DNA from 2 places in the Streptomyces sp. NPDC023157 genome. Region 1 is predicted to be linked to the other one. Evidence: predicted binding sites of a transcription regulator. Region 1 holds the regulator's gene; the other holds the start of a gene.
The links. The regulator HspR, encoded in region 1, represses chaperone genes until heat shock. The targets are predictions, from matches to a motif close to TTGAGNNNNNNNNNCTCAA.

Region 1 (7,329 bases):
CGGGTGCCCCGGCTCTTCTCGAAGGCGTCCTGGAGGCGGGCGGCGGTGGCGCCCTGCCGGTCGAGGACCTGGCCGGTCTGCCCGCCCTTGGCGGCGGTCGCGACGAGCAGGTGCTCGGTGGAGATGAAGTCGTCGCCCAGCTTCCTCGCGCGCTCGGCGGCGTCGGCGATCACCGCGAGGAGCTCGCGGTTGGGCTGCGGGGGCGCGACCGTGGACCCGGTGACGCTGGGCAGGGCGGCGAGCAGCCGCTCCGCGCCGGATCGCACGGCGGCCTGGTCGGCCTCGACGGCGGCGAGCAGGTCGGTGATGTTCTCGTTGTCCTGACCCGCGAGCAGGGCGAGCAGAAGGTGCGCGGGGGTCAGATCGGCGTGCCCCTGGGACACGGCGCGGCTGCTCGCCGCGTTCAGCGCGTCCCGGCTCCTGTTGGTCAGTTCGGCGTCCACGTGCGGGGTCTCCTCCGGTGAGCTCGACTCGTACTCCTCGTACCCGTATGACTCATACAGCGTACATAAAGTTGAGTCTATTCCGCTCAAGGTACCGGCGGGGGCCTGCACGGCGGTAGTTTCCGGGCATGGCGACTGACCCGAGGAACCCCGGCGACTCGTATCTCAGCTTCTGGCGCGAGTACCACATGAGCACCCTGACCACCCCCCGGCCGAACGGCACCCCGCACGTCGTGGCGGTGGGCGTCACGTACGACCCCGAGAACGGGCTGGCACGGGTGATCACCAACAAGCACAGCCGCAAGGTCGCGAACGTCCTGGCGGCGGGCGCGGACGGCGCGAGGGTGGCCGTCTGCCAGGTCGACAAGGGGCGCTGGGCCACCCTGGAGGGCATCGCGAGGATCCGCACCGAGGCCGAGGTCGTCGCGGACGCGGTGGACCGCTACGCGGAGCGCTACGGCCGGACGCCGACGCCGAACCCGGACCGGGTGGTCATCGAGATCACGCTGACGCGCGCGATGGGCCGGGCGTAGGGGTCGCGCGGCCCAGAACGGCACGGAACGGCACGGAACGGCACGGCGCGACCGGCCGGCGAGTGGCCGGCCGCCCGTCCGCCCGGCCGGAGATGCACAACGGCGCCATCGCGTTTCAGGTTCGCGATGGCGCCGCTGTGTGGGGGAAGTACCTGAGCGATCTACAACGACGGGGGAACCGCTCAGGCACTGCGGGGGGTGGCGGTGATGGTCTCTGGTTCGACCAGCTGGTGGTCACGCTGGTCGAGGTTGACGAAGATCATGCCGTACCGGATGGCACAGCGGACGGGCTGCGGAGCGCCACGGGGCCGGCGCAGACACCGGTACGCACGGACGTCCTCGTCCTGCTCCCTGGCGACCACGATCGGTTCTCCGAAGAGGGTGACCATCAACGAGTCGCCACGGTGGGGGATGGCCGTGACGAGATCGACGAAGTGCCACCCGGACCGGTAGGCCGAAGCCATCTCCCGCCGGAAGGTCCGGTCGTCCGGAGGCACGGTCATGCGTCCGCGTCCGCCCGGCTGGAATCCCATACCGGGTCGAGCTGACCGACCGGGGCGAAGTCCCAGACGGGGTCAATCGGTGCCGCGACGACCTTGGCGGGCGCGCTGTCCCACACCGGGTCGCTGACGGCCAGCGCTCCCACTGCCGCCGCCCCAATGAAGACGGAAGCAAGTATCGAGCGAAGCAGTTTCGTGGACATGAGCGGCTTCGACCTCACTTGATGGTTTCCTCTCCCCCGCGTACAAGACGATGGCTCAGTCTTTGCGCTGGCACCACCTGGGCAATGCATCATGTTCCTGAAATACAGGATCCTGGGGGGTGTGCATATGCCGCAGAAACTGACAGAACCGACACATCCTCACGGGCATGTCGACCTCTGTGCAGCCGGAACGGACTTGTACGCAAGTGCGTTGCGGATCGGACGAATAACCAGGAGCGAGGCAGAAGCCGCACCCTGCCTCATGGATCTCGACCTGTTGCATCCGGATCCGGACGATCCGTCCTGGCTGCGGCCCGTCCCGCCGTCCGCCGCTCTCGCCCGGCTCGTCCAGCCGCTGGAGCGCGAGATCCAGGACCGGCGCGCCCTGGCCATAGGCCTCTCCAGCACGTTCGAGCCCTTCATGGCGATCAGCGCCCAGGACCCCTCGACCACCCACGCCATCACGGTGCTCGAAGGCATCCACCGCATCGACGCCGTCCTCGGCCGGGCCACCGCCGAGTGCTCCCAGGAGCTCCTCACCGTCCAGCCCGGCGGCGGACGCAGCGAACACACCCTCAACACCGCCCTCAACCGCGTCCAGCCGCTCCTCGACCGCGGCGTACGGGTGCGCACCCTCTACCAGCACACCGCCCGCCACAGCCCCGGCATGCAGGTCTACCTCGAACAGGCCGGCATGGACCGGCTCCAGGTCCGCACCCTGGAGGAGAGCATCGAGCGGCTCATCATCATCGACCGCTCCGTCGCCCTCATCCCCGCCCGCCAGGACCGCCAGGTCGCCCTGGAACTGCGCCACCCCGGCCTCGTGGAGTACCTGGCGACCGTCTTCGAGCAGTCCTGGGCCCGCGCCACCCCCTTCGGCGAGCAGGTCCCCAACGCGCAGCGCAGGGACGGCATCAGCGGCGTCCAGCACTCCATCGCCAAGCTGCTCGTCGAGGGCCACGTCGACGAGGCCATCGCCCGCCGCCTCGGCATGAACGTGCGCACCTGCCGCGCCCACATCGCCAAACTGGCCGCCACCCTCGGCAGCGGCAGCCGCGCCCAACTCGGCTTCCTCATCGCCCAGTCCGGCATCCTCGACGAACCGGGCCCGGGACCGGACCCCGAGCAGAACGACTGACGGGACCGGCGCCCGTGCCCCGGGCCCGGACGCGCGCACGCCCGAGGCCCCCTCCGCCGGAACGGAAAGGGGGCCTCGGGCGTGCGTACGTGCGTCCCTGCGAAGGGGAGCCGCGGGGCTACTCGCCGCGCTTGTGGGACGGCCGCCACACCACCAGGGCGCTCGCCTGCTGGACGTCCGTGTACGGCACCAGGTCGCGCCGGTACGAGGCGTGGACCTGGGCCTCGCGCTGGCGCATCGCCGCCGCCGCGCCCTCGACCGCCGTCGACAGCTCGGCGATCCGGCTCTGCAACGCCGCGACCTGGTGCTCCAGCTCGATGATGCGCTTGATCCCGGCCAGGTTGATGCCCTCGTCCTGCGACAGCTGCTGCACCTGGCGGAGCAGCTCGATGTCACGGGCCGAGTAACGGCGCCCACGGCCCGCGGTGCGGTCCGGGGAGACCAGACCCAGCCGGTCGTACTGGCGCAGGGTCTGCGGGTGCAGACCGGACAGCTGGGCCGCCACCGAGATGACGTACACCGGCGTCTCGTCGGTCAGTTCGTATGCCCTGTTCCCGAATCCGGGCGGTCGGCGACGGCCGTCCATGTCCTCAAGCTCCCTTCGCGGCCTGGAACAGCTCTGCCCTGGGGTCCTCGCCCGCCGTGGCCTCGCGGTAGGTCTCCAAGGCCTCACGGGCCTTGTCGGCCAGGTCCTTCGGCACCGCGATCTCCACGGTCACGAGGAGGTCGCCGCGCGTGCCGTCCTTGCGGACCGCGCCCTTGCCACGGGCGCGCATCGTGCGCCCGTTGGGCGTGCCCGCGGGCAGCTTCAGGGTGACCGGGGGGCCGCCCAGCGTCGGCACCTTGACCTCGCCGCCGAGCGCCGCCTCGTCGAAGCTGACGGGCACCGTGACGGTGAGGTTGTCCTCCTTGCGGCCGAACACCGGGTGCGCGTCGACGTGCACGACGACGTACAGATCGCCGTTCTGCCCGCCGCGCTCGCCCGGGGCTCCCTTGCCGCGCAGCCGGATCTTCTGGCTGTCGCTGACGCCCGCGGGGATGCGGACCTGCATGGTGCGCGAGGACTTGGCCCGGCCGCTGCCCTTGCAGACCTCGCAGGGGTTCTCGGCGATCAGGCCGCGGCCCTTGCAGTCCACGCACGGGTCGGTCAGCGAGAAGCCGCCGCCGCTGCCGCGCGAGACCTGCCCGGTGCCGACACAGGTCGGGCACACCCGCGGGGTGCCGTTCTTGTCGCCGGTGCCCGAACACGCCTTGCAGGGCTGCTGGCTGGACATGCGCAGGGGCACGGTCGCGCCCTCGATGGCCTCGGTGAAGCTGAGGGTCACCTCGGACTCGATGTCCTGGCCGCGGCGCGGCTGCGTACGGGTGCCCGCACCGCCCGCGCCCCGGTTGAACAGGCCGCCGAAGACGTCCCCGAGGCCGCCGCCGCCCCCGAAGCCACCGGCTCCGCCGGGGCCCTGGGCGCCGCCGAAGAGGTCGCCCAGGTCGAAGTTGAACGAGCCGCCCGCCCCGCCGGGTCCGGCGCGGAAGCCACCGTTGCCGAACAGGGCACGCGCGTCGTCGTACTCCTTGCGCTTCTTGGGGTCGCCGAGGACGTCGTTCGCCTCGGAGATCTCCTTGAAGCGCTCCTCCGCGTTGGTGTCGCTCTTGTTGGCGTCCGGGTGGTTCTCGCGGGCCAGCTTCCGGTACGCCTTCTTGATCTCGGCGTCGGTGGCGTCCTTGGGGACGCCGAGAACCTTGTAGTAGTCCTTCTCGACGAAGTCCTTCGTACTCATCGACGTCCCTCCTTCCGGACGGTCACTGCGTCACCCCTCTTCGGGGGCACCGCTCTCCTCGTCGGCCTTCGGCTCTTCCTTGCCGCCGGCGGCCGCGCCCGGCTGGGGCTCGGCGACGGCCACACGGGCGGGCCGGATGGTCCGCTCGCCGATCCGGTACCCCGGCTGCAGGATCGCCACACAGGTCGTCTCGGTGACGTCCGGCGCGTACGAGTGCATCAGGGCCTCGTGGATCGTCGGGTCGAAGGGCTCGCCCTCCTTGCCGAACTGCTGGAGGCCCATCTTGGCGGCGACGGTCTCCAGCGACTCGGCGACCGACTTGAAGCCGCCGACGAGCTCGCCGTGCTCCCGGGCCCGGCCGATGTCGTCGAGCACGGGCAGCAGCTCGGTCAGGAGGCTCGCCACGGCGATCTCCTTGACCGTCACCCGGTCCCGCTCGACCCGGCGGCGGTAGTTCTGGTACTCGGCCTGCAGACGCTGGAGGTCCGTCGTGCGCTCGCCGAGCGCCGTGCGGGCCTGGTCCAGCTGCGCCAGCAGGGCCACGTCACTCGCGTCCCCGGCCGGGGCCGCCCCCTCCGCCTGGTCGGCGGAGGCGGCGGCAGCGGTCGTCTCGGGCTCCTCGGGCGTGCCCTCGGCGGGGACTTCGGGCTTCTCCTCGAAGCCCGGGGTCTCCTCCGACATCAGGCAGCGCCGCCCTTCGGCTTCTCGTCGTCGACGATCTCGGCGTCGACGACGTCGTCGTCCTGCGCCTGCTGGGCACCCTCGGCGCCGGCGGCACCCTGGGCGGCCTGCGCGTCGGCGTACATCGCCTGGCCCAGCTTCTGGGAGACGGCCGCGACCTTCTCGGTGGCCGTACGGATCTCGGCGGTGTCCTCGCCCTTGAGCTTCTCCTTCAGCTCGGCGACGGCGGCCTCGACCTCGGTCTTGACCTCACCGGGGACCTTGTCCTCGTTGTCCTTGAGGAACTTCTCCGTCTGGTAGACGAGCTGCTCGCCCTGGTTGCGGCTCTCGGCGGCCTCGCGGCGGCGGTGGTCCTCCTCCGCGTACTGCTCGGCCTCCTCACGCATCCGGTTGACCTCGTCCTTCGGCAGCGAGGAGCCGCCGGTGACGGTCATCTTCTGCTCCTTGCCCGTGCCCAGGTCCTTCGCGGTCACGTGCATGATGCCGTTGGCGTCGATGTCGAAGGCGACCTCGATCTGCGGGACGCCGCGCGGGGCCGGCGGGAGGCCGGTCAGCTCGAACATGCCCAGCTTCTTGTTGTACGCCGCGATCTCGCGCTCGCCCTGGTAGACCTGGATCTGCACGGACGGCTGGTTGTCCTCGGCCGTCGTGAAGATCTCGGACCGCTTGGTCGGGATCGTGGTGTTGCGCTCGATGAGCTTCGTCATGATGCCGCCCTTGGTCTCGATGCCGAGGGACAGCGGGGTGACGTCGAGGAGCAGGACGTCCTTGACCTCGCCCTTGAGGACACCGGCCTGCAGGACGGCGCCGATGGCGACGACCTCGTCCGGGTTCACACCCTTGTTGGCCTCGTTGCCGCCGGTCAGCTCCTTGACGAGCTCCGCGACGGCCGGCATGCGGGTCGAGCCGCCGACGAGGACCACGTGGTCGATCTCGGACAGCGCGATGCCGGCGTCCTTGATGACGTTGTGGAACGGGGTCTTGCAGCGGTCCAGGAGGTCCGCGGTCAGCTGCTGGAACTGGGCGCGCGTGAGCTTCTCGTCCAGGTGCAGCGGGCCCTCGGCGGAGGCCGTGATGTAGGGCAGGTTGATCGTGGTCTCCGTGGAGGAGGACAGCTCGATCTTGGCCTTCTCGGCGGCCTCGCGCAGGCGCTGGAGGGCCATCTTGTCCTTGGACAGGTCCACGCCGTGGCCGTTGGCGAACTGCTTCACCAGGTAGTCGACGACGCGCTGGTCCCAGTCGTCACCACCGAGGTGGTTGTCACCGTTGGTGGCCTTCACCTCGACGACGCCGTCGCCGATCTCCAGGAGGGACACGTCGAAGGTGCCGCCACCGAGGTCGAAGACGAGGATCGTCTGGTCGTCCTTGTCGAGGCCGTAGGCCAGGGCGGCCGCGGTCGGCTCGTTGACGATGCGCAGGACGTTGAGGCCCGCGATCTCACCGGCCTCCTTGGTGGCCTGGCGCTCCGAGTCGTTGAAGTACGCGGGGACGGTGATGACCGCGTCGGTCACCTTCTCGCCCAGGTACGCCTCGGCGTCGCGCTTCAGCTTCTGGAGGATGAAGGCGGACATCTGCTGCGGGTTGAAGTTCTTCCCGTCCAGCTCGATCTTCCAGTCGGTGCCCATGTGGCGCTTCACGGACCGGATGGTCCGGTCGACGTTGGTGACCGCCTGACGCTTGGCGACCTCGCCGACCAGCACCTCACCGTTCTTCGCGAAGGCGACGACGGACGGCGTGGTCCTGGCGCCTTCGGCGTTGGTGATGACGGTGGGCTCGCCGCCTTCCAGAACGCTGACGACGGAGTTGGTCGTACCCAGGTCGATGCCGACCGCACGTGCCATTTTCGATTCCTCCAACGGAATGACTTGAGTGGAACTGACTCAAGGATGCATGAGGGGCCGACCCAAGTCAACAGACCTGAGTGGACCCGACTCAACTCTTCACCCTCCCCCCCGCTCAAAGGTCTTCCTCAAAGGGTCGCAGAGGGCGCGTCATTCCCCGATAAGGACCGGTGCGGCGTGAGAGAGTCCGGACATATCCCATGATTCTCGCCGGA
Region 2 (7,329 bases), on a different contig from region 1:
GGCGGAGAAGGCGCCGGAGTTGAAGGACGCGCCGATGTTGTCGGTGAACGCGTGCCGGGGGTCCGTGGAGAGCGAGACCGGGATGCCGAGCCGGGTGGCGGCGGCCATCTCCTGGATCGCGTTGTGCCACAGGGCCATCTCGCGGGCGCCGTAGCTGCCGAGCAGGTTGAAGTGGGTGAGCCCGCGGCCCTCGATGAGTTCCGGGGTCGTGCACTCCAGCATCGAGCCGTCCGTCTCGGTCACCGGGGTGCCGTCGGGATTCATCATCAGCATGGTGTGGAAGAGCTGTCCGGCCTTCTCCTCCAGGGTCATGCGGGCGAGGAGGTCCTCGACGCGCTCGGCGACCGGGCGGGAGGGGTCCTGGTAGGGGTGCATGTCCGTACCTGCTCTTGCGTGGCTGATCGGACGGCCAGGCTAAGCGTGAAAACCGAGTACCTACTAGGTTTGTGTCGTGTGGCGTGGGTCACAGGCTGAGGGGTGGGGTGCCTGCGCTTCGTTAGGGTGGCTCCATGGTGGAGAGTGACGGGCGGCCGGGGCGCAAAAGCGCAGGCCGGGGCAGCTATGCGGTCGGTGACGCGCGGCGGCTGAAGATCCTGGACACCGCCGTCGAGCACTTCGGGCGCTGGGGTTTCCACGCCTCCTCGCTCGCCCGGATCGCCCACGACTGCGGCATCACCCAGGGCGGGCTCCTCCACCACTTCCGCGGCAAGGAGGACCTGCTCCTCTCCGTGCTCGCGCAGAGCGAGGAGCACGACGTGGAACGGCTCTTCAGTGAGGAGCCGGAGTCCTACGCGGCGTACGTGGACACGCTCGTCGGCCTGATCGAGGACAACACCAGGCGGCCCGGCATCGTGCGCATGTTCAACGTCCTCGTCGGCGAGTCCGGCAACGTCGGCCACCCCGCCCACGCGTACTTCAAGGAGCGGTACGCGCGCGTGCTCCGGCACACCGTCGAGCTCCTGGAGGCGTGCGTCGAGAGCGGTGAGCTGCGGGCCGGCATCGACTGCGAGGCCGTCGCCAGGGAGCAGCTCGCCGTCATGGACGGGCTCCAGATCCAGTGGACGCTCGACCCGGAGTCCCTGGACATGCCGGGGCGGGTGCGGGACTTCCTGCGGCGTCAGTACGAGGAGATCAGGGCCGGGCGTCCCGTCGGCGGGCCGCCGTCCGGGAGGGGTTAGCGTCCCGTCGGCGGGCCGCCGTCCGGGAGGGCCTTGAAGACGCGGTCCAGGGCGGGTGGGCGTTCGCCGTCGCCCGCGATCACCGTCCGGTGGGCGTACGTCAGGGAGTACTGGAACCCGTCGGCGATCGGGCTGCCGGTCGGGCTGGCCGGGACCTTCGCGTACGCCGGGTCCTCCAGGGCGGCGCGCAGCTCGGCGGTCTCGGCCGGGGTCATCCGGCCGCTCTTCGACGGTTTGGTGCCGGTGCGGGTGGTGTAGGTGCCGTCGTACTTCACGGTGAGTCTGTTGTCGACGCCGGCGAGGCCGCCGGTGACCGCCACCTCGACCAGGACGTCCTGCGGGGCGGGCTGCTCGCTGCCGGTGGTGGGCGACGCGGTTGCCGGGGTGGTGGCGGGGGCCGCCGGGGCCTGGCCGCAGCCCGTCACGGTGATCGCCGCGGCCAGCAGGGCCGCGGCGCCGTACCTCTTCTCCATGGAGCCGAGCATGCCCGTTCGGCCCCCGCCGCGCAGCCGGAACGGCTCAAGCCGCGCGGACGACGCCGGTCAGCGGCCCCCGGTAGTACCAGTCGAGCGAGTCGTACAGCGCCATCCCGTCGGTGGTCGCCGCCAGTACACCGGTCTCCGCGCCCGCCTGCGCGGCGGCGGCCTCCAGGGTGCGCATGACGTTGGCGCCGAGGCCCCGGCGGCGGTGGGCGGCGTCCGTCTCGATCTGGTCGGCGACGGCGGTCTCCCCGGTCGGCGCGATCTGCCCCCGGGCGGCGAGCGTGCCGTCCGGGGCGAGGATCCGGACCCGGATCACGCCGTCCTTGGTCTCCGTCGTCCGCGCGTAGCCGTCCGGCGGCGCGGGCCGGGCCGCCGGGTCCAGCTTCTTGGTCATCATGAACCCCGGGTCGTCCGGGATGGTCCACCCGTCCGTGATCCACCGCGCCACCTCCTCGGGCGCCGCCATCACCTTGAGCCAGGCGTACGGCTCGGTGATCCCGGCGCACAGCGCGCCCACGGAGGCCGCGTCCGGGTGCGGCAGCACATGCCGGAAGGGGTGCTCGGGCAGCCCCACGTGGATCCGGTAGCCCCAGGGTTCGACGACGGCGGGTCCGGTGCCGCGGGAGACGGTCCAGCCGGAGACCCAGGCAGAGGTAATAGATGCAGTATCCATGGGGGTATTACAGTCCCTGTTCGCGGGGCGTGTGAGGGTGATCGCTCAGAGCGAACAGCGGGAGGGGAACATTCCTCGGCGCACGTGCATTGAGTCCACATAGCTCAACTTGACTGCCGAAGGGGAGATCATGGCTTCTGAGTCCATGGAGACCGCGCCGCTCACTCTGCCTGTGCTGCCGCTCGACGACGAGGTCGTGCTGCCCGGCATGGTGGTGCCGCTGGACCTGTCCGACAACGACGTCCGCGCCGCCGTCGAGGCAGCCCAGGCCGCCGCCCGCGGCGGGACGGGCAAGCCGCGCGTGCTGCTCGTGCCCCGGGTGGACGGCACCTACGCGGCGACCGGCGTGCTCGGCACCGTCGAGCAGGTCGGGCGGCTCTCCGACGGCGACCCCGGCGCGCTCGTCCGCGGGCGCGGACGGGTCCGCATCGGCGCCGGCACGACGGGCCCCGGCGGGGCCCTGTGGGTCGAAGGCGCCGCCGTCGAGGAGACCCTGCCCGATCCGCTGCCCGGCTCCGTGACCGAACTGGTCAAGGAGTACAAGGCGTTGGCCACCAGCTGGCTCAAGAAGCGCGGCGCCTGGCAGGTCGTCGACCGCGTCCAGCAGATCGACGGCGTCGGCGCCCTCGCCGACAACTCCGGCTACTCGCCCTTCCTCACCGTCGAGCAGCGGGTCGCGCTCCTGGAGACCGCCGACCCCGTCGCCCGCCTCAAGCTGGCCACCGCGCAGCTGCGCGAGCACCTGGCCGAGCAGGACGTCGCCGAGACCATCGCCAAGGACGTCCAGGAGGGCGTCGACAAGCAGCAGCGCGAGTTCCTGCTGCGCCGTCAGCTCGAAGCCGTACGCAAGGAGCTGCGCGAGCTCAACGGAGAGTCCGCCTCGGGCGCGGGCGACGAGTCCGACGACTACCGGGCGCGCGTGGAGGCCGCCGACCTTCCGGAGAAGGTCCGCGAGGCGGCCCTCAAGGAGGTCGAGAAGCTGGAGCGGGCGAGCGACCAGTCGCCCGAGGGATCCTGGATCCGGACCTGGCTCGACACCGTCCTCGAACTGCCGTGGAACGAGCGGACGGAGGACGCCTTCGACATCCAGGGCGCCAAGGCCGTGCTCGACGCCGAGCACGCGGGCCTGGAGGACGTGAAGGAGCGGATCACCGAGTACCTGGCGGTGCGCAAGCGGCGCGCCGAGCGGGGCCTCGGCGTGGTCGGCGGGCGGCGCGGCGGTGCCGTGCTCGCGCTCGTCGGGCCGCCCGGAGTCGGCAAGACCTCGCTGGGCGAGTCCGTCGCGCACGCGATGGGACGCAAGTTCGTCCGGGTCGCCCTGGGCGGTGTGCGCGACGAGGCCGAGATCCGCGGCCACCGGCGTACGTACGTGGGCGCCCTGCCCGGCCGTGTCGTCCGCGCCATCAAGGAGGCCGGGTCCATGAACCCGGTGGTCCTCCTCGACGAGATCGACAAGGTCGGCTCCGACTACCGGGGCGACCCGGCGGCGGCCCTCCTGGAGGTCCTCGACCCCGCGCAGAACCACACCTTCCGGGACCACTACCTGGAGGTCGAGCTCGACCTGTCCGACGTGGTGTTCCTCGCCACCGCCAACGTGCTCGAAGCCATCCCCGAGGCGCTGCTCGACCGCATGGAGCTCGTGCGGCTCGACGGCTACACCGAGGACGAGAAGGTCGTCATCGCCCGCGACCACCTGCTGCCCCGGCAGCTGGAGAAGGCCGGCCTGGAGCCGGGCGAGGTCGTACTGGAGGAGGCGGCGCTGCGCAGGCTCGCCGGCGAGTACACCCGGGAGGCCGGCGTCCGCACCCTGGAGCGGTCCATCGCGCGCCTGCTGCGCAAGGTGGCCGCCCAGCACGAACTGGGCGACCGGGAGCTGCCGTTCACCATCGGCCCGGACGAGCTGCGCGGCCTCATCGGGCGCCCGCACCACGTGCCGGAGTCGGCGCAGGACCCGGCCGAGCGCCGCACCTCGGTGCCCGGTGTCGCCACCGGTCTCGCCGTGACCGGGGCGGGCGGCGACGTGCTCTTCGTCGAGGCCTCGCTGGCCGACCCGGAGACGGGCGCGGCGGGGCTCACCCTCACCGGCCAGCTGGGCGACGTGATGAAGGAGTCCGCGCAGATCGCGCTCTCCTTCCTCCGCTCGCACGGCGCGGAACTGGAGCTGCCCGTCACCGGCCTCAAGGACCGCGGCGTGCACATCCACTTCCCGGCGGGCGCGGTCCCGAAGGACGGGCCGAGCGCGGGCATCACGATGACCACCGCCCTCGCCTCGCTCCTGTCGGGCCGGCTGGTCCGCACGGACGTCGCCATGACCGGCGAGGTGTCCCTGACCGGCCGGGTGCTCCCGATCGGCGGCCTGAAGCAGAAGCTGCTCGCCGCCCACCGGGCGGGCATCACGACGGTCGTGATCCCCAAGCGGAACGAGGCCGACCTGGACGACGTCCCGGCCGAGATCCTTCAGAAGCTGGAGGTCCACCCGGTGACGGACGTCCGGCAGGTCCTGGAGATCGCCCTCGCCCCGGCCCAGGTCGCGGTGGGCGCGGCGGCCTGACGCCCGTTCCCCCGTACGCCGGTGGGGCGCCCTCCCAAGAGGAGGGCGCCCCACCGGCGTTGTCAGTGGCGGCTGCGATGCTTCGGGTATGGACGAGAAGGCCTTCTGGGCGCTGATGGGGGAGCTGCGGCACCGGCCGGGGTCGCGGGACGAACGGCTGGAGTGGCTGCGGGGGGAGCTGGCGCGGGGGCCGGCGGAGGAGTGCGTGGCGTTCCAGGTGGAGCTGGAGGAGGCCTGTGACCGGGCCTACCGGGCCGATCTGTGGTCGGCGGCCGAGCGGATCCTGGGCGGCTGGTGCTCCGACGACGGCTTCTTCTACTTCCGCCTGTGGCTGGTGGCCCTGGGGCGCGAGGTGTTCGAGGAGGCCCTGGTGTCTCCCGACAGCCTGGCCGGAGTGCCCGAGGTGCTCCGGCTCGCGGGGCGGAGCACCGACTCCTGGTGCGAGGCCGAGGAGTGGCCCGACCTGGAGGAGCTGGACTACGTGGCGGCGGACGCCTACGAGGAACTGACGGGGGTGGCCGACGAGGGGGAGGCCTTCTACGACGCGCTCGACGCGGCCCAGGGCGACGACGTCCCGGACCCCGAGGCGCCGCCGCGGTGGGAGCCCCTGGAGGAGGACGGGATACCGCGGCTCGCCGCCCTCTTCCCTCCTCGGGCCGAGCTGGGCTAGCACCCGCCCGGCGGACGGGTCCTCACCGGGTCCGTCCGCCGGGCGGGTCCTCTACGGTCCGTCCGCCGGACGGGTCCTCAAGGGGTCAGGACTGGTTCCGGCGCCGTGCCAGCAGGATGCTGCCCGCGCCGAAGGCGGCGAGCGCGCCGGCGCCCGCGAGGGCGAGCGGGAGCGGGGAGGCGGGGGCCTCGGTGGTGTCGGCGGACAGGGCGGGGGGCTGCTCGTCGCCGCCGTGGCCCTTGTGGCTCACGGTGGACAGCTGGGCGCCCGCGGCGAGTTCGGCCTCGGTCGGGGCCTCGGCCTTCAGGGCCGTGGTGGCGGCGGCGGAGCCGAAGGTGACGTCCGAGCAGCTGTAGAAGGCCTCGGGGCTGTCGTTGCGCTGCCACACCATGTAGACGATGTGGCGGCCGGAGCGCGCCGGGAGCGTGCCGTCGAAGGCGTAGTAGCCGTCGGTGGCCGTGCGGGTGGTGTTGTAGACGGCCACGGGGGCGGTGTCGAGGTCGGACCACTTCAGGGGCTGGGTGGGGTCGAAGCCCTGCTTGGTGATGTACATCGTCATCGTGCCGGAGTGCGCCGCCGTGGCGCGGATCTTGAAGCCGAAGGCGCCGGGGGAGACGGCGGTGGCCGGCCAGTCGGTGCGGGCCCAGTCCAGGGCGCGGTACTTCGCGCGGTTGGCCGAGCAGAGCTTGCCGTCCGGGATCAGCGCCTTGTGCTGCCCGTCGGCGTTGGCGATGTTGACCTCGTTCCAGTCGTAGAGCGGCTGGGTGCCGGAGTCGGCGACGAGGTCCTTGCACACCTGGGACTTGGGCGTCTCCGGGCCCTCCGCGTAACAGGCCGCGACCCGGCTGACGGGGTTGAACACGGCGCCGTGCGCGCTCGCGGCGGTCGGCGTGAGGGGGACGAGCACGGCGGCGGTGAGCGCGGTCGCGGCGGCGGCGCGGCGGGAGCGGGAGGTCGTGATGCGGGGCATGGCGGAGCTCTCTCTCGTGCGTGGGGGAGTACGGGACGAGCAACGTGCGCACGGTGCGGGCGAGTTGCGGCTCGCTCGCGGCTCACCGAGGGTCGCATTGGTCCATACCAATGGGCAAGAGGTGCGTCCGAGAAAGCCGGGAAGCGCGTACACGCGAAAAGGGCGGGCCTCCCGGGTGTGCCGCCGCACACCCGGGAGGCCTGCCGCCCCGCACCGTCAGCCGTTCGCGAGCGCCTGCACCCGCGAGTAGTCCCCGTTGAAGTGGTTGTGGTCGCCGACCGTGGGGCCGGACGACGTGTACTGCCACATCGTGTAGTAGCCCCAGCCGGCCGGCAGCGTGCCGACCTCGGAGGCGTACCGCGCGACCCACAGCGGGTTGGCCGAGGCGAAGCCGCCGTAGTTGCCGGTGCACTGGGTCCACCAGCTCGTCGCCGTGTAGATCACCGCGTCCCGGCCGGTGCGGTACTTGTACCGGTCGAGGAAGTCCTTGATCCAGGCCACCATCCCGGCCTGGGTCTTGCCGTAGCAGGTCGCGCCGTACGGGTTCCACTCGATGTCCAGCGCGCCCGGCAGCGTCCTGCCGTCGCCGGACCAGCCGCCGCCGTTGTTCACGAAGTAGTCGGCCTGCGCCGCGCCCGTCGTCGTGTCGGGGGTCGCGAAGTGGTACGTGCCGCGGATCATGCCCACGTTGTACGAGCCGTTGTACTGCTGCGTGAAGTACGTGTTCTTGTAGTACGTGCCTTCCGTCGCCTTGACGTAGGCCCACTTCACCCCGCTGTTCCACAGGGTCGACCAGGCCACGTTG

Region 2: lon (endopeptidase La) is a predicted target of HspR. The motif match lies at 2,423-2,441, and genes of this name have one in related genera.

What each region holds. Positions count from the first base shown of each region.
Region 1 is NZ_JBVHIL010000005.1:257,625-264,953, forward strand. It holds gene clpB (ATP-dependent chaperone ClpB) at 1-443, opposite strand, end outside; gene ACZ3ZE_RS19795 (pyridoxamine 5'-phosphate oxidase family protein) at 572-976, shown strand; gene ACZ3ZE_RS19800 (Rieske (2Fe-2S) protein) at 1,159-1,479, opposite strand; gene ACZ3ZE_RS19805 (hypothetical protein) at 1,476-1,679, opposite strand; gene ACZ3ZE_RS19810 (helix-turn-helix transcriptional regulator) at 1,807-2,817, shown strand; gene ACZ3ZE_RS19815 (heat shock protein transcriptional repressor HspR) at 2,936-3,403, opposite strand; gene dnaJ (molecular chaperone DnaJ) at 3,408-4,592, opposite strand; gene grpE (nucleotide exchange factor GrpE) at 4,623-5,273, opposite strand; gene dnaK (molecular chaperone DnaK) at 5,273-7,114, opposite strand.
Region 2 is NZ_JBVHIL010000009.1:1,510-8,838, forward strand. It holds gene ACZ3ZE_RS28725 (glycoside hydrolase family 3 protein) at 1-375, opposite strand, end outside; gene ACZ3ZE_RS28730 (TetR/AcrR family transcriptional regulator) at 510-1,178, shown strand; gene ACZ3ZE_RS28735 (hypothetical protein) at 1,175-1,651, opposite strand; gene ACZ3ZE_RS28740 (GNAT family N-acetyltransferase) at 1,698-2,333, opposite strand; gene lon (endopeptidase La) at 2,464-4,884, shown strand; gene ACZ3ZE_RS28750 (DUF4240 domain-containing protein) at 4,973-5,554, shown strand; gene ACZ3ZE_RS28755 (lytic polysaccharide monooxygenase auxiliary activity family 9 protein) at 5,640-6,524, opposite strand; gene ACZ3ZE_RS28760 (lysozyme) at 6,741-7,329, opposite strand, start outside.